DNA from 3 places in the Butyricimonas sp. RTP31003st1_G1_RTP31003_210430 genome. Region 2 is predicted to be linked to each of the others. Evidence: riboswitches for the same ligand, from Rfam matches in the RefSeq annotation. Region 2 holds a riboswitch; each other region holds the start of a gene.
The links. A riboswitch is a leader RNA that binds a small molecule or an ion and turns the genes downstream of it on or off. The one in region 2 is predicted to bind cobalamin.

Region 1 (7,768 bases), on a different contig from region 2:
TTCCTGCGGCTTTTTCGGCACTGACTTTTTTTCCTGCATCATTCAACCCGATAATAATAGGAGTTGATCCCGTGATGTCGATCACGGCGAAAAGTACCATAAAGGCGGTGAATATTTCTTTTATATTGATACTGAAGTCCATATTCGTATAACATGAAATTTGCGGGTTACAAGTGCTGTACGTATTTATGAAACCAACGTTAAAGAGGTGTACTGTCACTTGTAGTCCCGCAAATTTACGATTATTTTTTATAATTCCCATATTTCGGCATCGGAGGGTACGTGTATCCGTGCGGATAACGGGGCGATGCGTGTGATATTTAATAGGTGTTTATAGGTGAAGTTTTCGGAAATCGAGTTGTTCCCCCAACTTCCGCACCCGAGGGTGTTGGTCACGGGGAGCCCGTTTTGTATGGAACCTCCGGCCGTGGTAGCACACGGGGCATTCACGATCAGGCGTGATACGGAGAGTTCTGTTCCAGCCTTGATGATGTTTGCTTGATTGTTGGAGTGGATTCCGGCCGTGTGTCCGTTTCCTTCCATGAACAGATTTGTTTTGGCGATTTTTATCGCTTCATCAAAGTTGTCATAAGCGAATGCAGCCATGACGGGACACATTTTTTCTTTGCAGATGAGGTCGTCACGTCCTATTCCGTGAGCTTCTACCACGAGGACTCGGGTGTTACCCGGTACGAAGATGCCGGCTTTGCTTGCGATTGTCTGAACGGATTGTCCGACAATATCCCTGCAAATATGCCCGTCTTCAAAAAGTGCATTAACTACTTTGTCCCGATCTTCTTCGGACACGATGTATGCCCCGTGACGGCGGAAAGTGTCCATGACTTCCTGTTTGTCGTCTTTGTGATAAATGAAACTCTGTTCCCCGGAACAGATGATACCATTGTCAAAGGAGCGACCGGTGATGACTTTTTCTGCCGCTACATCGAAATCAATAAATCGATCTAGGATTACCTGTACGTTACCTGCGCCGACACCGAAAGAGGGTTTGCCCGATGAGTAAGCTGATTTTACCATGGGCATTCCTCCCGTGGCAACCACGACATCACAAGCTTCCATAAGTTCGCAAGTCTTTTCGATCGTGGGTTCCTCGATCACCTGAACTAGACCTTCCGGAACTTCAAACGGGGCAATAGCCTCGATAATAAGTTTCACGGCTGCACTAGAACATTGTTTTGCTTTCGGGTGAGGGGCTATGATGATAGCATTCTTTGTTTTTAATGCAAAGATAATTTTAGACATCGGGGTAACTACGGGATTTGTCATCGGAGTAATTCCGGCTACCACGCCAATAGGTTTAGCTATTTCGATAAGATTCGTTCTCTCGTCAATACTTAGGATTCCCATGGATTTTTTTCCTTTCAGGTTGTACCATACTCCCTTGGATTTATTCCTGTTTTTGGCTACTTTGTCTTCGTAAACACCCATTTGGGTTTCATCAATCGTAAGTCGTGCCAGTTCTTCTGCATGGTCAAAAATTGTGCGGGCGGCAGCTTTAATGACTTGATCGACTCTTTCTTGGTCGAATCGTTCATCATAAATAACTTGAGCTTTGCGGGCTCTTTCTACCATTTCTTTTATTTCCATGATATTTTTAATATAGGGTTGAATAGATTTCTTTTATTTCTTCTCTTGTTAATTCCACGTGGTTGTTAGCCAGCAGGCGTTGTTGTGTTTGAAGTACGTTGTCGGTGAACCCATCAATTTCTTCGGGTTTCATACCATAGGTGTGGAGTGGGTTTTTGGATAACAATTTACCCAATAGGTAATCGAGTTCTTCATACACGTGTTCCGTGTCGGTTCCCAGGAGGTGTGCGAGTAGCGCGTTAACTTCCGTGATGTTCCCGAAAGGTTTTTTCTTGTAATAGAACTTGAATACTTCTGTGAAGAACTGGTAATTAGCTTCCCCGTGGGGTACGTGATAGTTTCCCCCGAGCGGGTAAGATAGTGCGTGTACGGCACCCACTCCGGTGTTTCCGAATGCAATACCGGCATAATTGCTAGCAATCAGCATTTCTCTCAGGCGCTCTAGGCGATATTCCGGTCCTTGTGCGGCAATGTGTTTGAAAACGTCAATGATGCTTTCAATGGCTGCTCGACAGAATATCTGGGTGTAGGGATTTGATTTCGGGGAAACGTATGATTCTACGGCATGGATGAGGGCATCGATGGAACTGCACACGAAAAACTTGTAGGGAAGTCCCCGTACCAGTTCCGGGATTAACACGGCATCATCTGCTAGTAGGGCGTCATCGGCCAATCCCATTTTCGTGTGGCGGGATTTGATCTCGGCGATCGAAATATTGGTTACTTCGCTACCGGTGCCGCAGGTAGTGGGGAGGATCACCAATTGACGGGCTTTTTCAATGGGTATTTTGCGTTCGAAAGCATCCGTTGCATTAACGATGCCACGCAGAGTAAATAGTTTAGAGACGTCAATGACGGTTCCTCCCCCTACGGCTATCACACGGGTATAATTTTCTAGTTGAATGTCCGCGAGAATATGGTTGATCATCTCGTCGGATGGCTCTCCCATTCCGTATTGTTCTTGCATGATGAAACGACAAGGAAGGTTAAGACCACGCATGTATGGATTGTATAGGAATTCGTTCGTGATGATTAAATCTTCTTTCGTGAGATTGAATTCTTTGGCAAAGTCTGCAAAAGAGTCGAATTCACTTAAACGGGTTTTTAATTTGAATAATTGCATGATTATTTCATTTTATATTGTTTTTAGTGCTAACGGGAAACGACGAAAGAATTCTTCCGTGAGTGATTCCCTGAAATCGGGATGAGCTATCCGGATTAGGTTCTCGGCTCGTTGGCGTAAAGTTTTTCCTTTGAGGTGAGCGATTCCGTACTCCGTGACAATATAATCCACCTCGTTTCGTGAAGTCGTGACGGCTGCTCCTGCTGCTAGATACGGTACGATACGGGAAACCTTCCCCCGGGCTGCCGTGGAAGGCATGGCCAGGATGGATTTACCGCCTTCGGAGAGAGCTGCTCCCCGGATGTAATCGACTTGGCCTCCCGTTCCGCTGAATTGTTTCGGGCCGATGGTTTCGGAACAAACTTGTCCGGAAAGATCGATCTCGATACAAGAGTTGATGGATATTAATTGACGATTCTGGCAAATGATGTAAGGATCGTTTACATAGTCCACGGGAAAGAGGGCTACATCGGGATTGTTATCAACAAAATCGTATAGGCGTTGGCTTCCCATGAGGAAGGTGGCAACCAGTTTCCCCGGATGGAGGGTTTTACATTTTCCGTTGATGACTCCTTTTTGGACCAGATCGATTACCCCGTCAGAGAACATTTCCGTGTGAATACCCAGATCTTTTTTGTCTTGCAGGCATTGCAGGACGGCATCGGGGATAGCTCCTATTCCCAGCTGCAGGGTGGAGCCATCCTCGATGAGTTCTGCACAGTACCGACCGATAGCTTGTTCCGTTTCCCCGATTTTAGGCAGGGGTATTTCAAACAAGGGGTTGGAGGTTTCCACGATATAATCCAGTTCGGAAACGTGTATGTGGTTATCACCTCCAACATGAGGCATCCGGTCGTTCACTTCGGCAATCACCATGCGTGCGGCATGAGCCGCGGGTTTCGTGTAGTCGGAAGAAACTCCGAAACTACAATAACCTTCTTCGTCCGGTGTGCTGAGATGAACGATTGCCACGTCAACAGGCAGAGTTCCGTTGCGGAAAAAGTGTGGTAATTCGTGAAAGAAACAAGGAATGAAGTCTGCACGGTCTTCATTCACGGCTTGTCGGGTGTTTCCTCCCACGAAATTGGTGTTGTGCCGGAAGTGGGATAACATTTCCGGTTGAGTATAAGCTCCATCGCCAAGGCATAGCATATGGTATATTTCCACGTTATGGAAATCGTCTTTGTGTGCCACGAGAGCTTTGGTGATTTCCTGAGGAACACCTGCTGCATGGGCAAAGACAACCCGGTCGTTGTTCCGGATGGCCTTGATTGCTTTCTCGGCTGTGGTTAGTTTTTGTGTATAAAGTTCTTTCCAGTTCATCATCTATCTGTTTTATTGCGGTTGAGAATCTGACGAGCAAAGTCTAATATACCGGGATCTATTTCGTTCACCAGAATGACTTTCCCGATCTTGTTTCCCATTTGTTCCGAGAGAATGCGTTGCACGGTCTGTTCAATCGTGATTTGTGCGGCAGGGCATCCCTTGCAGTTGCCGAGTAGAGCAACCCGCACGTCTTTCTCGCGGATTTCCCGAATAACAATATCCCCCCCGTGGTCCTGGAGGAGAGGGCGAATGTGTGTTTTTATGATCTCCTCCAGGTGCTTCCACAGAGTCGTGGGGTCTTGATTATTTCCGGTTCTTACTTTCATCGATCCGGGCAATTTGTTTTGCTAATTCTTTCTTGTTTTCGAGGTTTCCTTGCCGGGCAATCATGATTCGTTGTGCTTGTGGGGAGCCGGCTCCGTGCATGGATTCCGTGCGGTAGCCTACCGCCGCGGTCCCGAGCGTGATGTTCTCGATCAGGCGAAGAATACGCATCCGGTTTTCAGTGTCAGTCCCCGTGGCTCCTTGCAGGTATTTTTTTACATATCCACCGATATACGGGTCTCTTAAATCTTGGGCTGAAGGCATGGTTACCATTAATCCCCCGGCAATATCTTCCGCGAGTCTGGCAATTTCATACGGGAAACGAGTCACGTTCTGTTTGCAGACATTGGCAAGTAGCAAATTGATCTGGTAGTTGCCCGCCAACGTGGGTTCTCCTTCTGCCGAGCAGGCGATTCCGCACGAGTAAAGGGTTTCGTTGAGGTGCATCATTTCGATGAGCTTGTCCTTGATATGGTTGGCTTTAGGTACTCCATTGTAGTCTGCGGCGAGAGCGGCAGCACCGATAAGTACGTCACCTACACCGACTTTACATCCCCCGTAGGATTGTCTGTGATAACCGGCAAAACGCTCTACCATCATGCCTGCAAATTCATATTCTTTACACATGAAAATTCGCTCGTTGGGGACGAATACATCGTCAAATATCACAAGAGCTTCATGTCCACCGAATTGTGAATTTCCCAAGTCGAGATCCGCGTCTTTTTCCATTTTGCGGGTATCGCAGGACTGGCGTCCGTAGATCATGAGTACGCCTTCCGCGTCAGAAGGTACGGCAAATGAAACAGCGTAGTCTTTATCGGATTCTTTCATGGCTACGGTCGGCATAATCAAGTGTTCGTGGGAATTGACTGCCCCGGTTTGGTGAGCTTTGGCCCCGCGAACGATAATCCCGTCCGGGCGTACTTCCTTGATGCGAAGATATAGGTCCGGATCTTCTTGTTGTGATGGAGAAAGACCCCGGTCTCCTTTCGGATCGGTCATAGCCCCGTCGACAGTGAGATCGTTGTCTTGTACATATTTCAAGTACTCTATGAAACGTTTGTGGTATTCCGTTCCATGAGCTTGGTCAATTTCGTAAGTGGTGGAGTAAATGGCGTTGAAGGCGTCCATTCCAACGCAGCGTTGGAAACAAGCCCCGGTTTTCTGTCCGACTAAACGTTGCATCTTTACCTTGTTGATCAAGTCTTCGGTGCTTTGATGCAGGTGGCAGAAACGATTAACTGTTTTTCCGGTAAGATTGGATTTTGCCGTCATGAGCGTCTTGTACTCATCTTTTTCAGCCAATTCATAAGTCATGGCCACTGCATTCATGGACGGGCGGATCATCGGGTGATCTACGGGATTGCTGATTAGTTCTCCCATGAAATAGACCTTCAGGTTTAGTTTCCTGAGACTCTCAATGTACTGTTCTTTTGTCATCATGATCTTTGATATTTTATTAGTTGTAATATTTTGAATAAAGAAAAATTGCAGTAAATAAAAGCCGTTTGCTGTCTGTTACAGGGGAGAATTTGAAGGGAAGAAAGTGAGAAGGGAAAGGATACAGAGGATCGAGGCGTATGTTTGCCGTTGAAGGGGTAACATTCGCTGTCTCTCGTTGCCATCATAGAGAAACATTTTCTTTTTCTCGTTGAAAAAGAATTAATTACGTCAGTATAAATATACTCACGCTGTAATGCTCCTTTGTTCATAATGTTCCATCCCGGGGGACGTCAACACAATTTTATTTTTATGAATAACTTCGCACATCTCCTTTACCCCAAATCCCCAGAGTAACGGATTTATATTTTGTCAGGCAGGTCTTCTGACTTGTTCCGGAATTCGCGGCCTTCCCTTTTCTTGTTGAAAAAGTGACCATTAGAATGCGAAAACCTTTTTAAGAACTTACAGCTGAGGGCACAGTCCCGGATTTTCACCGGATTCCCTATTCAATCTTTTCCCTTGCAGGGGGAAGAGATCACCATGACGTCACAAAGGTATATAAATATAATTGTATTCCTACTTTTTTTCTGTAATTTTTTAATGGATGTAAAAAAGCTTAGTCCGTTAATTTGTTAATGAGGTCTTGATGGAGACGTGTAGAAATTCGAGAGAATAGGTAATAATGATTTAATGGTGGTAAAGTCTCAAAGAAGAAATTTTCTATATAAGAAAAGTGACCGGAATTTGCTCCGGTCACGATTATGATGTTTGGTGAAGTTTATTTTCCTCGAATAGCCGTGATTCCCGGTAACTCTTTTCCCTCGATGTATTCGAGCAGGGCACCACCTCCGGTGGATACGTAGCTGACCCTGTCGGCCAAGCCGAATTGGTTGATGGCGGCAACAGAGTCGCCACCCCCGATTAAGGAGAAGGCGCCGTTTGCTGTGGCTTTCACGATGGCATCAGCAATGGCCTTGGTTCCCACGGCGAATTTTGGCATTTCGAATACTCCCACGGGGCCATTCCAAAGGATTGTTTTGGATTGCTCGATGACCTTGGTGAAGGAAGCAATACTTTCCGGGCCTACATCCAATCCTTCCCATCCATCGGGAATTTCCATGGAAGGAACGATCTGGGTGTTGGCGTTATTGTCGAAAGCGTCGGCAGCGACAGTGTCGGTTGCCAATACAAGATTTACACCTTTTTCTTTGGCTAGTTTCATGATTTCAAGAGCCAGGTCGAGTTTGTCTTCCTCGCAGATAGAATTGCCGACATGACCGCCTAATGCTTTTTTGAACGTGTAAGTCATTCCACCGCCCAAGATGAGGTTATCCACCTTATCCATGAGGTTCATGATAATATCGATTTTGGATGAAACTTTGGAGCCTCCCATGATGGCCGTGAACGGGCGGGTAGGGTTGTGCATTACTTTATCCACGCTTTCCAATTCTCCTTGCATGACGTAGCCGAATAGTTTGTCATTCGGGAAAAATTTGGCAATAACAGCGGTGGATGCGTGAGCCCGGTGGGCTGTCCCGAAGGCATCGTTGATCCAAACGTCGGCTAAAGATGCCAGTTTTTGAGCGAAATTCTCGTCTCCTTTTTCTTCTTCTTTGTAGAATCGAAGGTTTTCCAACAGGAGAACTTCTCCCGGTTTCAGGTCTGTTGCAGCTTTTACCGCACTTTCCCCGATGCAGTCATCGGCGAACTTCACGGGTACACCTAACAGTTCTTCCAGGTGTTTCTGGATATGTTTTAATGAAAATTTGTCTTCCGGTCCGTTTTTCGGGCGTCCGAGATGAGACATCAATATTACGGAACCTCCTCCCGTCAACACTTTCTTGATCGTGGGAACGGCTGCCCGCATACGGGTGTCGTCCGTGATCTCGAACTTTTCATTTAAAGGTACGTTGAAGTCTACGCGGATAAGCGCCTTCTTGTTTTTAA
Region 2 (7,768 bases):
ATTTCTCGTAGTTGATCACCCCGTTAAATTCCTTGACTGCCTTCTTACGGCTATTGAAAGGTTTTTCCGGATTTGCTTTCTCCACGGTCACCGCATCCATCACGTTCGCACTAGTAAATCCCCGAAAACCTTTCGGGTAACCATTCCCTCCGGGAAATCCCAACTGGACGGCATTTCTCATCCATACTTTCCGTTCCGTTATCGCCCCGAAAGCCGCGGACTGTCGTTTTTGCGGTTCCTGACTCGGTTTACGCGAGATGCTTGTTCCCCGGCAATAATTTTTCCCGTTTGGTCCCCCGTAAGTGATCACGTTACCGAACTTACCCCGAATCTTTCCAAGTGGATTTACAAATTCCGCCATATCCTGTTATTTTTATGTTCCTCGCCAGCAAAGATACATAAATAAACCAATGTAGTTACATTTTCAAGCTAAATAAATCAATTATTACATGTATTATTCATGAGATATAAGTGATCACTTTCATATAAAGCGCTATTAGAACGCTATTAAATCCCTATTAAAGCGCTATATATAATAGCGTTTTAAAAGAGTTTTATTTGCGTATTAAAAATATTCTATCTACTTTTGCTCATGAATTAATACACGATTGATTATCAAATAATTATTATCATGGAAAACACATTATCTATTCCTGTAGCTCTTCTGGCACAAGGCTCTATCCGGATTGACGGGATAACCTATTACCGACACGGCAACAAAGTTCGGGCCTGTAAATCACGACGGAGTCCTAAAAAAACAAGAACCGAGGGGGAAGAGGAATCCTCCAGCCGTTTCACGGAAGCCCGTAAAATGTGGAGAATCTACCGTCGTGCCATCGGGGATTTGCCGATATGGAAACTCATGGCCAAGGAGATGGGAATAAATAAAAGCGATTCCTTATTCCATTCTCAAAACGGGGGATGTTTTCGCCCGGGAGAAGGGGTATGGGCTTTCCCGACATTCCGATTCTCGACAGGCACACTGGACGCACCGGTAATCACGAGTGTCACAAGGGAAGGATGGTCCGTGACCCTAAACTGGGAAAATGACATTGACTGCCCGAAAGCGAGCGTGTCAGATCAAGTGTACGTGGGATATTTTTACGGGACCTTACCCCGCGCCCCGCAAATGATCACGTGCCTTAACTCGTTCCGGGGCGACGGCAAAGTGACCGTGGACATCCCGGCAGCGAAACAACCGGAAGGGACACCCCTGCATCTCTACTTGTTTTTCGGCAATAAAGATACCACCCGTTTCTCTCCAAGCGTGTACGCGGGAGTGTAATGTCCATGCAACTCTCCTACCCTCAAAAAACTTAAAATCAAAAGGATATGACACTTAGAGGATACATCCATATCTACACGGGAAACGGGAAAGGGAAAACAACCGCAGCCTTCGGACTGGCCGTCCGGGCTTTATGTGCCGGGAAAAGTGTTTTCATCGGGCAATTCGTCAAGAGCATGAAATATAACGAAACAGCCATAGAACCCTTGTTCGACCACCTTGTTATCCAGCAATTCGGAGAAGGCTGCTTCATTGAAAAAGAACCCACCCCGGCAGATATACAAGCAGCTCACGAAGGGCTGGAAATATGTCGCCAACATCTTATGGAAGGTAAATTCGATATGGTTATCTTGGACGAACTGACAATTGCCCTGTATTACTCCATGCTTTCCCTGGAAGAAGTGTTAAATGTTCTCCGCCAACGCTCCCCTCACACGGAAATCGTAATTACCGGACGTTATGCACCCCAGGAATTAATCGATATAGCAGACCTCGTAACAAATATGCAAGAAGTGAAACACTATTATTCGCTTGGCGTCCTGTCCCGTAACGGGATTGATCATTGAAAACCTCGCCTAACAGCGGTTCATACCAATGAAATAAAAATCTTCTATACAATTTATTGCCTAATTAAAAATTACAACCTATTTTCGCACCGTCATAGTTTCATACACCACTTCGTGTTGTGTTGAATGAAAAAGGGAATCCGGTGGAAATCCGGAACAATACCCGTTGCTGTATTTCCCCCTTTTAAAGGAAAAGTTTATCGTACGTTTGCCACTGGTTAGAATGCTGGGAAGGCACGATAAAAGGGATAAGTCAGAAGACCTGCTATGATCGGGACAGATTTGCATCTGCGGGATTCAGATGGTAATCAGGTATAGATGGCAAGGTCATTCTGTTTTTGATTTACCGTTTCAGTTTTTTCCCACTCGCGTAAATATCTCTCTCGAAGTTTTATAAAAACTATTACATATGAAACAAGTACTATTATTATTCACGTTTATCGTTTTTCTGATGCTATCCGGTTGTCAGACGAAAACAAAGTCCACAAGCGCCTTCACGAAGGAAGTTTACACACCGGAATACGCCACGGGATTCGACATCATGGGAGCTGATAACACGGAAAGCACGATTATTCACGTGCGTAACCCCTGGCAGGGAGCGGAAGGCGTTGAAATGTCCTACTTCGTGGCTCGGAACGGGGAGCAGGCACCGAAAGATTTTGACGGTGTGATTATTCCCGCAGGAGCGAAACGAATTGTATGTATGTCATCCACTTACATCGCCATGCTGGATGCCATTAACCAAGTGGATCGGGTAGTAGGAGTTTCCGGAATGAATTATGTTTCCAACCCGTATGTCCTTGCACACAAAGAAACCATAAAAGACATGGGGGCGGAAATAAATTATGAACTTCTTGTCGGGTTGGCCCCGGATCTTGTATTACTATACGGCATCGGGGACGCACAATCAACCGTGACGGACAAACTAAAAGAATTGAATGTTCCTTATATGTACGTGGGAGAATACCTGGAAGAATCTCCGCTGGGCAAGGCCGAATGGCTGGTTGCCATTTCCGAATTGACGGACAGCCGGGAAGCAGGTACAAAAGTATTTAGAGAGATTCCCGAACGTTATAACAACATGAAACAGTTAACGGCAAACGTGGAAAAACGTCCTACCGTCATGCTGAACACACCGTGGAATGACAGTTGGGCCATGCCTTCCGCGAAAAGCTACGTGGCACAATTAATCACGGACGCGGGAGGGGATTATATTTACAAGAAAAACACCTCTAACGGGGCCGAACCCATCGGACTGGAAACAGCCTACGGGTTGATTCGCGAGGCTGACGTGTGGTTGAATGTAGGTATGGCAACGACTCTCGACGAGTTAAAGATCATGAATCCGAAATTCAAGGACGCGAAAGCCATCCAAGAAAACAAGGTCTATAATAATAACTTGCGCTTAACGCCCGAAGGGGGAAATGATTACTGGGAATCGGCTGTTGTACGCCCGGACATCGTACTCCGGGACCTGATCAAAATCCTGCACCCGGAACTGGTGACGGAGGATTTGTATTATTACAGGCACTTGGAATAGTTTAAAATTTAGAGTTTAGAATGAAAAAAGCATCTACCCCCACCAGCTCCCCCTTACACAGAGGGAGAGACGAACGCGAGAAGGCGCTACGATATTACAATGTAGCGTATCCTCCCCCTGTGTAAGGGGGAGTTAGAGGGGGTAGTTAATGCGTCACCCCGTACGGCTGGAATCTAAAATCATAACTCAAGAAATTAACAACAGTGATGTCATTTTCAATTGTCCATTTTCAATTTTCAATTATATCGTGAAACGCAATTCGATCATATTCCTTTTCCTGAGCCTGCTGGTATTCGTGCTGTTCGCACTCGATTTGGTGTCGGGAGATTCGGCACTTTCCGTCGGGCAGGTGTGGAACGTGTTCACGGGTAACGAGACGGATATGACAACCCGGAATATCGTGCTGTCGATTCGATTGGTGAGGGTGATCGTGGCCGTTCTGATCGGCGTGGTGCTTTCGATAAGCGGCTTGCAGATGCAGACCGTTTTCCGGAACCCGCTGGCAGACCCCTACCTGCTGGGAGTAAGTTCCGGATCGGGATTAGGCGTTGCTTTCTTTATCCTAGGAGCTCCCCTGTTAGGACTGGCACATTCCGGTTTCTGGCAGTCGGTAGGTATTGTCGGGGCCGGATGGGGCGGGGCCGTCATGGTCCTGTTACTGATTGCCATCATCAGCCGTTACGTGAAAAATATCCTTGGGGTGTTGATCATGGGAGTGATGATCGGTTACATCGCGGGAGCTATCATACAGATTTTACAGTACTTGAGTTCTGCCGAGCAATTGAAAATGTTTTTCCTATGGTCGATGGGCTCCCTGGGACACGTCACGACCACGAAACTATTTATCATGATTCCCGTGATTTGCGTGGGCGTCATTCTCTCGATTTATTGTATCAAGGCATTAAATCTTCTTTTACTCGGGGAGAGTTATGCCCAGACAATGGGACTGAATATACGGCGCGCCAGAACGCTTATTTTCGTATCGACAACGTTGTTGACCGGAACCGTGACGGCATTTTGCGGCCCGGTAGGCTTTCTCGGACTTGCCGTGCCTCACGTGGCCCGTATGTTGTTTAATGACGCGGACCACCGGACGCTTTTGCCGGGAAGTATATTACTGGGAGTCGTGGCCATGTTGATATGTGATATTATTGCTAAAACACTCGTGCTACCCGTGAATTGTATTACCGCCCTGCTGGGGATCCCGGTAATTATTTGGGTGGTGTATAAAAACCTTCGACCGGCATGATAGAACTGGAATCTTTAACACTGGGATACGGGCAACAAATCCTACTTGAACGGGTGTCGGCCAACTTGGACGGGGGCGGGCTGATCGCCTTGTTGGGACGTAATGGTAGCGGGAAAAGTACCTTGCTACGGGCCACGGCGGGGTTAGGGAAAATCAAGTCCGGGCGAATATTGCTGGCCGGGAAAGACCTTGCCGGGTTGCGACCGGAGGAACTGGCTCGTACCGTCAGTTTCGTGACTACCGAAAAGGTACGGATTCCTAACCTGAAATGCCGGGATGTAGTTGCCCTCGGGCGGGCTCCCTACACGAACTGGGTAGGACGACTGCAACCACGCGACCGGGAAATCGTTGATAAATCCCTGGCATTACTCGATATGTCGGCCTATGCCGAACGAACAATGGACCAGATGTCGGACGGGGAATGCCAGCGAATCATGATCGCCCGAGCTCTCGCACAAGACACCCCCATCATCCTGCTTGATGAACCCACCTCTTTTCTGGACCTACCGAACCGTTACGAGTTGGGAGTTTTATTGCAAAGGCTGGCACACGAGCAAAACAAATGTATCCTTTTTTCAACCCACGAACTGGATATTGCCCTCACGCTCTGCGATTCCATCGCCTTGATCGATCGCCCGCATTTGCATTACCTGCCCACGCGACAGATGATCAACAGCGGTCATATCGAACGCTTGTTCCGGAACGAAACCATCACGTTCGACCCGAAAGAATTGCGTATCCGTGTCCGATGAAAGGCTGCTTAAGAGAGGCGTTAAACTTGTCGTTCATTTTCGATAATCATAGAAAATTGAGTATCTTTGTTCTATTATTATCCATAAACGAACGCGTATGAGTGAGAAAATTTATCCCATAGGTATCCAGAATTTCGAGAAAATCCGAAAAGAAGGTTATTTCTATATTGACAAGACTGCCTTGATTTACCGACTGGTAAAAACGGGTAGTTATTACTTTCTCAGTCGCCCGCGTCGTTTTGGGAAGAGCCTGTTGATTTCCACGCTCGATGCCTATTTCCGGGGAGAAAGGGATTTGTTTGAAGGGTTGGCAATAGAAAAACTGGAAAAAGATTGGGTGAAACGCCCGGTATTGCATATAGACCTGAATATCGGGAAATATGATGCCCCCGACAGCTTGGACAAGATATTGAACGAGGCTCTCGTGAAGTGGGAAACGGTGTTTGGCACGGGTGCCGGGGAAAGTACCCTGGCTTTACGTTTCAAAGGTGTCGTGGAACGAGCCTACAAGCAATCCGGACAACGGGTTGCCATCCTTGTTGACGAATACGACAAACCCTTGTTACAAGCTATCGGCGACGAGGAGCTTCAACGGGAATACCGTAACACCCTAAAGCCTTTCTATGGTGTACTTAAAACCATGGACGGGTGTATCCAATTTGCCATGCTCACGGGCGTGACTAAATTCGGAAAGGTAAGCGTGTTCAGTGACCTGAACAACCTGGAAGATCTTTCCATGTGGAACGAATATGTCACTCTTTGCGGTGTCAGCAATCAAGAAATACATGAAAATTTAGAAGAAGAATTACATGAATTTGCCAAAGTTCAAAGCATGACATACGATGAAGTCAACGCGGAACTGGAAAAATGGTATGACGGGTATCACTTCACGCATAATTCTATCGGCATGTACAATCCGTTTAGTCTGCTAAGCGCATTCAAGCGGAAAGATTTTGGCAATTACTGGTTCGAAACGGGTACACCCACCTATCTCGTGGAGTTGCTGAAACGCAATCATTATGACCTGGAACGCATGGCATCCGAAGAAACCAGCTCAGACGTATTGAATAGTATTTACGGGGACGAACAGCCTATCCCCGTGATCTTCCAGAGCGGGTACCTCACGATAAAAGGCTATGACAAAGAATTCGGATTATATCGCCTAGGATTTCCAAACAAAGAAGTGGAGGAAGGTTTTATCAATTTCCTGATGCCTTTTTACACCCGGTTCAACAAAATTGAGGCTCCATTTGAAATACAAAAATTCGTTCGTGAAATACGTACAGGGCAACTGGATGCCTTTTTCAATAGATTGAAAAGTTTTCTGGCCGATACTCCTTACGAGCTGATCAGCGAACAAGAACGTCATTATCAAAACGTGCTTTTTATCATCTTCAAGCTGGTAGGTTTTTACACGGAAGTCGAGTATCACACTTCCGAGGGACGTGTGGATCTCGTGTTGAAAACCAACGATTACATTTACATCATGGAATTTAAACTGAATGGCAGTGCAGAAGAGGCCTTGCAACAAATCCATGACAAGCATTACGCTCAACCATTCCAATCAGATAAACGCAAGATATTTAAAATTGGCGTGAACTTCAGTTCGAAAACAAGGAATATCGAGAAATGGATCGTGGAGTCATAACCAGTATCTTTAATTTTTAAAACATAGCTATCTTCGATAATCATATAAAATTGAATATCTTTGTTCTATTATTATCCATAAACGAACGCACATGAGTGAGAAAATTTATCCTATAGGTATCCAGAATTTCGAGAAAATCCGGAAAGAAGGTTATGCTTACGTTGACAAAACCGCCTTGATTTACCGACTGGTGAAAAAAGGAAGTTATTACTTTCTCAGTCGCCCGCGTCGTTTTGGAAAGAGCCTGTTAATCTCCACGCTCGATGCCTATTTTCTCGGAAAAAAGGAGTTGTTTAACGGGTTGGCCATGGAAAAATTAGAAAAGGATTGGATTCGGCGGCCCGTGCTACACCTGGATCTCAATATTGGAAAATATGATGCCCCGGATAGCTTGGATAAAATACTCGAAGAGGCCATATCAAAATGGGAAGTACTTTACGGCACCGGAGTCGGAGAGTCTACCCTAGCCCTACGTTTCAAAGGAATCGTGGAACGAGCCTGCCAGCAATCCGGCCAACGAGTAGCCATTCTCGTTGACGAGTACGACAAACCCTTGTTACAAGCTATTGGAAACGAGAATCTTCAACGAGAATACCGTAACACGTTGAAACCTTTCTACGGAGTGCTCAAAACAATGGATGGTTGCATCCAATTCGCCATCTTAACCGGGGTAACCAAATTCGGGAAAGTCAGCGTGTTCAGTGATTTGAATAACCTGATAGACATTT
Region 3 (7,768 bases), on a different contig from region 2:
ATTTGGTACTTGGGTGCGTCAATCTCTTTGGCTTTCACGAATTTTTTGCCTTGAATTCGTCCGTTTAGGTTCACGTTAAGACGATAGTTTGTCCATTCGTGCATGTAATTCGCCTTGACGGTTGCCGAGTGACGGATGCTTTCTTCCAAACGAATTTTGGTTTTCCTATCCCGGGCATCCACGTAGCTATATCCACCACCTAGAGAAAATCCCGCACCGAGGTAGCTGTTAACGGAAATATCAACTCCTTGTGTCCGGGCTTTGTCCAGATTCTCGTAAGTTTCTCGGGAAGTGACCTTGTTGGCTTCGTCTTCCGGTGTTAGGGGTAATTTCTTTGACTCTATAACGTTACGGAGGTCATTGATATACCCGTTTACGGAGATGTTACAGTACTTTCCCGCATATTCCGTGTTGAAAGCGTAGTAATTCGATTTCTCCGGTTTCAGATCGGGGTTCCCGATAACGACGGTTAATTTTCCTTTCTTGGCAGATTCCTTATAATAATAGAGGTCCGTCAACAAGGGAGCCTTGAATCCGGCCGCGTAAGAGAGCCTGAAGTTGAAATTTCCTAGGCTGTACATGGCTGAAAGTTTGGGCGTAAACTGATTCTTGAATGCCTCGTGGTAGATGTAACGGAAACCGGGTACTAATTGGAGTTTTTTGAAAAGACGAATCTCGTCTTGTGCATAAAGAGCCAGCGTATAGACATCTTTACTCTCCGCCAGATCGGTGGGATTCTTTAAGTAGTCCTTGATGTACTCGGTTCCAATGGAAATTTTGTTGTACTTACCGATCTTGAATACTCCTTTTAGGTTGGTAGATAAGTAGCGTTGACGTTTGGTCAGGATTTCATCTCCGACGTGGGTGGTCGTGTCGCCCTTGGACTCGATGGCACGGGTGTATACTTTGTAGTACTCGTAGTTGTTGGCGTTGACATCCAAGCTAATATAAGCGGAATTACCGAACAGATATTTTCCCCCCAATCCCACAGCGTAGTTCTCGTATGACATATCATAGTCGAATCCGGAAGGGTCTTTAGCATCCTTGTTCACGGGACGGTCGAGTTCTTTGGTAAAGTAACTTCCTTCCACGTACAAGTTCAGATTTTTTGATGGATCGAAGGCAAAACGTTGGTTCACGATGTCCGAGTGAAATTTATCAGACACTTTGCGACGGGTAGGTACACTATCTTCTGTGATATTACTGAGTTGCCAGCCGTCAGATTGGCGCCTTTGATAAGAGGTTGAGGACGAGAATTTGCCAGCGTTGATGTCTGCGTTGACGTTCTCGATAAAACTGCCCTTGCCTCCTAATCGGGTCGTGGACACGATGTTCAGGGCGTCATGCGGCTGATCTGTGATAATGTTGATCACTCCCGCAATAGCGTCCGATCCGTAGAGGGAGGAGGCTGCACCTTTAAGGACTTCGATTCGTTTTACCCTACCCATGTCGATCCGGGAGAGGTCAACGTAACCGGAAATGTCTCCGGTCATTTTCTTCCCGTTCACGAGAACGAGGATATAATCTCCTTTCATTCCGTTAAGGGTCATGTTTGTACTCATAGCCGTTGGGCGGAAACTAAACGAGGGATTTAGCATCACGAGGGCATCCTCGATGGTGGAGATTCCACCTTTTTTGATGTCCGAGGCTGTCATGACCTCGACGGGGACTGGTGAGTCCTTTAATTTTCGGTGAGTTCCCGTTCCCGAAACAACGACTTGATCGAGGTTGATCAGTGATGTTTTCAGTTGGAACAGAATGTCACTTTTGCTACTACTGACTTTTATGGAACTGACTTCGTAACCGGAGTAACTGGCCCGGAGCGTGTAGGTACCGTCGGGAACTTTTTCGAGGACGAATTCGCCCTTGTTGTTCGTGGCGATTCCGATGCTTGTTCCGACTAATCGTACATTGGCCCCGATAAGTGCTTTCCCGCTTTTTGCATCGATCACTTTCCCTCTCAACGTGATCTGCCCTAGCGAGACGCTTGCCAAAGTCAGCATGAATAATGTAGTCAGTACTACAATTCTTTTCATTCGGGTTAAGTTTTAAAGTTTATAATAGTATTCCTGGCCCCGAGAATACGCTATTACCTATGTTTGTCTCGGCAGGTCTCCTGACTACGCCTAAGAAAGATACCTTCCCGTCCTTACGAACAGTGGTGTAAGAACCTTTCTTTGAATCTCTTCGTTAGGGAGAAACGGGCATCACAGTAGCGGGCACTGTACCGGATTCTAACCGGTTTCCCTCTTGTATGTTAATTGAGCATTAACACATCACCTAAGACGGCACAAATGTATATATTTTTTGACAAAAGGTTACGGTTGGGTGAGAAAAATGATACCTGGAGAAGGTATAGAGATTCGTTAAGGATATTGTTGGAGTTTTTATTATATAGGTTGGTTGTCAGTTTGTTATGATGATTGAATTATGGAAATAAAAAAATCATGTTGAAAAGTATAATATAAAAAAATATATTACATTCGCGCCATGTTTTGGTGCGGAGCCTTCGGTCATGGAGGTGATGCTTAATAGGGAATCCGGTGTGAATCCGGGACTGTACCCGCAGCTGTAAGTTCCTATACAAGGGGTTTTGTACTTCAAATGTCACTGGTTATAAACTGGGAAGGCAACAAAATCCGGAACAAGTCAGAAGACCTGCCGAACAAGATAAACCATAGCTTTCGGGAAAAAAAGCGAGAGGGAAAAAGATGGATTTTACCTTAAACTCATGTTGCCCAAAAGACTATGTTAATAATGCTTATTCATTATTAATATATAGTTGTATGAAAAAAGTTGTTGTATTAGCATTGTTGCTGTTTGTGTGCGTCGGTTCGCTTTTCGCTCAAGAGGACGATAAGCGAAAGAAAAAGAGTATCACGGACTCTTTATTCCGTATCGATCAGGTGGATGTGATGCAGAAAAAGAAGAGGATTGATTTGTTGGGATTGGATGTGCCTTTACGTTTCGTTCCGATAACGGTGAGCAAGTTGTCTAGCCAGATGCTTGACCGGAAGGGAATTGTTGATCTGATGGATGCCGTTAAGTTTTTGCCGGGAATTGTAGCGAAAGACAAGCAATACGGGCAGTTTCAACAGTTTTCTATTCGCGGCCAGGGGAGTGCGGTTGTTATGATTGACGGGATTCGCGATGAGCGGACGTTGAATAATAACGTGCCTTACGGGGATTTGGCTGCCGTGGAGTCTATCGAATTGTTGAAAGGACCCGCCGCTATTTTGGCCGGACATTCGGCTATGGGCGGAGTGTTGAATATCGTGCGCAAGAAAGCGTCTCCCGATTTTTCGGCTAACGCTCGTATCAGTTATGGTAGCTGGGATGAGAGACGGGCTACTCTTGGTTTCGGGGGAAAACTTGTGGGACCTCTTGAATATCGTGCCAATATCAATTATTCAACGGGTGACGGATGGCGTGAGGTGAATGCAAATCGTTTTTCCGTGTATGGTGTTTTGGGAGCTGATTTAGGAAAGTGGGGACGTATTGATGTGACCGGTAGTTATGCCGATGATGATTACACGACCGAGATCGGGGCTGCACCCGTTATGCCCGGTGATATGTTCTACGTGGACGGAGACAAACCGTATGCGCTGAAGGGGGATCGCCACCCGGAGGCGGATTACCGCGAGGTTTATAATGACTTTGCCAATAATTACATGAAACGGAAAGTATGGGATATGTCTGTGTCATACGTTTACCAGATCACGGATTGGATGAAGTTGAAAGAACGTTTTTCCTATTTCCACAGTGATTTGGATTATCATTGTATTGAGGGGCTTTCTTATCGTACCTCTAAGGACCCGATATATAAATGGTATTATTATAAGTCAGAAGACGAGAAGGTGTATGTTGACTTGGATACGGTTCAACGAGGAAATGCTGCCCGTCAGAATCCGTTGAATTTTAATCCGGACCACAAAAACGTGAATAACACGATCGAGTTGACCGGGAAGTTCGAGACAGGTTCCGTGTTGCATAACTACACGTTGGGATGGACGTACAATTGTTTTGATTTCGCCCAGTATAACGGTTATGGAGATGACGATTTGTGGGGGCCCGGTTTGGATGCACTTTTGCCTGTGCGGGACCCGCATATCGTGCAGGGATGGTGGGACACGAAAGTTTCAGCCGTTTCTCTGCGCACGGAGAGAACGCATGGAATTTATTTGCATGACGTGATCGAATTCAATGATAAATGGAAGATGATGGCCTCGGGACGTGTGGATTTGTATAGCCGGAAAACATCAAGTGCTACGATTGACGACGGGAAACAGAAATATGAAACGAAGAACAGGAAAGAATGGAAAGAGGTGGAGACCTCGGCATTCACGTATCGGGTGGGTGTCGTGTATTTCCCTATGCCTGAATTGTCATTCTACGGTTCTATTTCTTCTTATTTCAATCCTGTAACCACAACATATAGTCCTACCGTGATGTATTTGGACCGCAAGGGTAACGAGTTCAATCCTGACGAGGATGGGGGCGAAGTGTTCAAGCCGGAAAAAGGGTATTCCACGGAAGTCGGTGTACGTTACACCTTGAACGAGATGGTGGATATTAATGCGAGTGTATTTTATATTCGTAAGTATAATATCGTGAAGAGTCTGGGTGACACGACGGTGTTGGTGGATGGTGTTGCTACCGAGAAGAGTATTCGGGGACAAGTCGGAAGAGCCGACTCGCGAGGTTTTGATATTGAGGTGGTTGTTCGTCCGTTACCGACTTTACAAGTTACGGGAGGTCTCGGTTGGTCGGACTATCGTTTGCGGGAAATTGCCGAGAGCGGACGTTTCTCTAAATATAAGGAACAGAATAAAAATGTTCGTGCCACGGGTGTGCCTCGTACGACATTCTACGCTTATGCCGATTACACGATACCGCGCGGGGTGCTAAAGAATTTGTCATTCCATTTAAGTGGGAATTTCAAGGATAAGGTGTTCCGGAATATAGATAACCGGTTGTACGATCCGGCCTTGTGGTTGATGGATGCGGGTATTTTCTACATGATCAAGAATCACGTAACACTGGCATTGAATGTTAACAACTTGTTTGACAAGGAATATTTCGAGAGAACCACGATCATGGCGAAACCCCGGAATTATCAGGCATCGGTTTCCTATACTTTTTAATTAAAGAAAGGGAATTTGAAAGAAGTCAAGGAGGATGTCAAACTCCCTCCCCCTTTGGGGTATTGAGCCTGCAAGCAGTCTCGAATCGGCTCTCGCTCGACAGACAACGAGTAAACTCTCAGTCTGTTCTCGCTTACTCGCCGATTTCCCTCTATAAACAGAGGGAGAGCTGAAATACTCCCTGTTTTTGGGAAGAATCACCAGCTCCTCCTCTGTTTATAGAGGAGGTGGCCGAAGGTCGGAGGAGTTTATTTTGTAATAGAGAGAACTGTTCAGGCAGTTCTCTTTTTGTTATTGGCTAACGTAAATATATTCAGCTTGTCAGCTTGTTTTGCGGTTCTTTTTATACTTTTGCAGGCAGACAATTAAATCACAATCAATATAAAAGATATGAAGAGAACAGCATTTATTTTATTCGCCCTCGTTTTCGGAGAGTACATGATGGCCTATGCGCAGCAAAATACGACAGCACAGGACACGACAAAGCCTGTAGGCTACCAGTTTACAGATATTAAGAGATTGCCCGCTACGTCCGTGAAGGATCAGTATCGTGCCGGGACTTGTTGGTCATGGTCAACGTCCTCTTTCCTAGAGTCGGAAATGATGCGAATGGGAAAAGATTCGGTGAATTTGTCGGCCATGTATTTCGTGAAACACGCTTATTCGGATAAGGCGGATAAATATGTTCGCTTGCACGGGGTGTTGAATTTTGCGGTGGGAGGAGCCTCTTCGGATGTGACGAATATGGCGAAGAAATATGGGATTGTGCCTCTTGAGGTGTATCAAGGATTGAATTACGGAGAACCGAGTCATGTTTTCGGAGAGATTGATGCTGTTTTGAAAGCTTACGTGCAGGCGGTAGTGGAAAATAACAACAAGCGGTTGAGTACGGCGTGGAAACGGGGATTCGATGCTATTCTGGATACTTATCTCGGACCGGAGCCGGAGAAGTTTGAATATCAAGGAAAAGAATATACACCGCAGACTTTTGCTAAAGAGGTGGTTGGTTTAAACATGGATGACTATGTGAATTTAACCTCTTTCACGCACCATCCTTTCTACACGGAGTTCGCTATTGAGGTTGAGGATAACTGGTCTTGGGATAAGGCTTATAATCTTCCGTTGGAAGAGTTGATGCAAGTGATGGATTATGCTATTGATAACGGTTATACTTTCGTCTGGGGTGCTGACGTGAGCGAGAAAGGATTTGCCACGAAGGATGCAGGGGTTGCCGTGATTCCGGCAACGGACACGAAGGAGATGAGCGGTGCGGAAATTGCTAAATGGGAAAAGTTGCCGAAGGGACAGCAGATGATGGATGCTTTCAAGCAAGGTCCGGCTCCCGAAAAGACGATCACGCAGGAGATGAGACAGGAAGAGTTCGATCGTTACCTGACAACGGACGATCACGGAATGCATATCATTGGTAAAGCAAAAGATCAGAACGGAACTCCTTATTTCATCGTGAAGAATTCTTGGAATAAGTATAACAAATTCGGAGGGTATTTCTACGCATCTTATCCTTATATGGCTTTGAAGACAATGGATATTATGGTTCACAAAAACGCTATCCCGAAGGCGATAAGGAAGAAATTGGGAATCAATTAATTTTAGATTTAATGATTTTAAATTTTAGATTCCAGCCGCACAAGGCTGACGCTTTAACTACCCCTCCGGGGCTGTTCAAAAAGTCATTTCTCAAACTCCCTCCCCCCTTCGGGGTACTCCCTCTATAAACAGAGGGAGAGCTGGAATACTCCCTGTTTTCGGGAAGAGTCACCAACTCCTCCTCTGTTTATAGAGGAGGTGGCACGAAGTGACGGAGGAGTTTCTTGATGATCGTGTCTCAAAAAGCGTCAGCCTTGTGCGGCTGGAATTTAAAATCTAAAATTATTAAATCTAAAATTAGTCAGTTGTTTCGTGCGTGGCATACACGCTATCCAGTAGTTGGCGTCCGAGACAGGGGCGATAATGGGCTCCTTCGTAGTAGTTCCGGATGTTATTTGTGTACTTGTTGATGCCGGAAAAGTCATAAACGTTTTCAGCTCCGAATATTTCTTTCAATTGTTCCACATCCGCCGGGTTCAGACGTATTTGTTTGTATTCCGGGCTAATGATGATTTTATACTTCGTGTGGTGATCCTGGAATACTTTTGCGATTTCCGATAACAGTTTGATTTGTGGTTTCATCAGTACCGGAGGGTGAACCCGTTCTTCCCCGGGACGGGGGCGGAATCTCTTTTTATGTTTTTCCCAGTAATGTTCACCGAGTTGTTCTATCTCGTGTTCCCGCGGGTTCCACAAGTCGTTTGTGACAACATTGCGGATGTTTTTGTCGGGATTCACGATTCCTCTCATGTAATTGCGGTAGCGTTGGCATACCCGGTAATCCATGTAGGGAACCAGAAATTTTGGGTTGAAGAATTCTTGTGCGAACTGAGATTGGAACTTGAATTTATTCATCCCGCTGACTTCCGGGGGAAGTAGGTGCATATAGCCCGTGGATAACTGATATTCTCGCAATAGGGTGGCATCGACGATGAGCAGGACATTTGCAATACGCTCCTCTTCCTTGTCAAGAGCCATCACTTTCCGGTGTACGGCAGCCAGTCGTTCAGCCGTCC

Region 1: another riboswitch for cobalamin. It lies ahead of AB5542_RS18445 (4-hydroxyphenylacetate 3-hydroxylase family protein); the one in region 2 lies ahead of AB5542_RS11150 (ABC transporter substrate-binding protein).
Region 3: another riboswitch for cobalamin. It lies ahead of AB5542_RS06300 (TonB-dependent receptor); the one in region 2 lies ahead of AB5542_RS11150 (ABC transporter substrate-binding protein).

What each region holds. Positions count from the first base shown of each region.
Region 1 covers NZ_JBCOSQ010000079.1:6,430-14,197, forward strand. The annotation lists gene AB5542_RS18420 (MarC family protein) at 1-142, opposite strand, end outside; gene AB5542_RS18425 (aldehyde dehydrogenase family protein) at 250-1,605, opposite strand; gene AB5542_RS18430 (4-hydroxybutyrate dehydrogenase) at 1,613-2,728, opposite strand; gene AB5542_RS18435 (acetyl-CoA hydrolase/transferase family protein) at 2,741-4,051, opposite strand; gene AB5542_RS18440 (NifU family protein) at 4,051-4,380, opposite strand; gene AB5542_RS18445 (4-hydroxyphenylacetate 3-hydroxylase family protein) at 4,358-5,821, opposite strand; cobalamin riboswitch at 6,176-6,379, opposite strand; gene AB5542_RS18450 (phosphoglycerate kinase) at 6,600-7,768, opposite strand, start outside.
Region 2 covers NZ_JBCOSQ010000031.1:21,013-28,780, reverse strand. The annotation lists gene AB5542_RS11165 (hypothetical protein) at 1-361, opposite strand, end outside; gene AB5542_RS11160 (hypothetical protein) at 632-1,285, shown strand; gene cobO (cob(I)yrinic acid a,c-diamide adenosyltransferase) at 1,333-1,851, shown strand; cobalamin riboswitch at 1,930-2,136, shown strand; gene AB5542_RS11150 (ABC transporter substrate-binding protein) at 2,303-3,391, shown strand; gene AB5542_RS11145 (FecCD family ABC transporter permease) at 3,687-4,640, shown strand; gene AB5542_RS11140 (ABC transporter ATP-binding protein) at 4,637-5,392, shown strand; gene AB5542_RS11135 (ATP-binding protein) at 5,490-7,040, shown strand; gene AB5542_RS11130 (ATP-binding protein) at 7,132-7,768, shown strand, end outside.
Region 3 covers NZ_JBCOSQ010000014.1:55,347-63,114, forward strand. The annotation lists gene AB5542_RS06295 (TonB-dependent receptor) at 1-2,036, opposite strand, end outside; cobalamin riboswitch at 2,089-2,299, opposite strand; cobalamin riboswitch at 2,480-2,681, shown strand; gene AB5542_RS06300 (TonB-dependent receptor) at 2,787-5,144, shown strand; gene AB5542_RS06305 (aminopeptidase C) at 5,535-6,752, shown strand; gene AB5542_RS06310 (histidine kinase) at 7,050-7,768, opposite strand, start outside.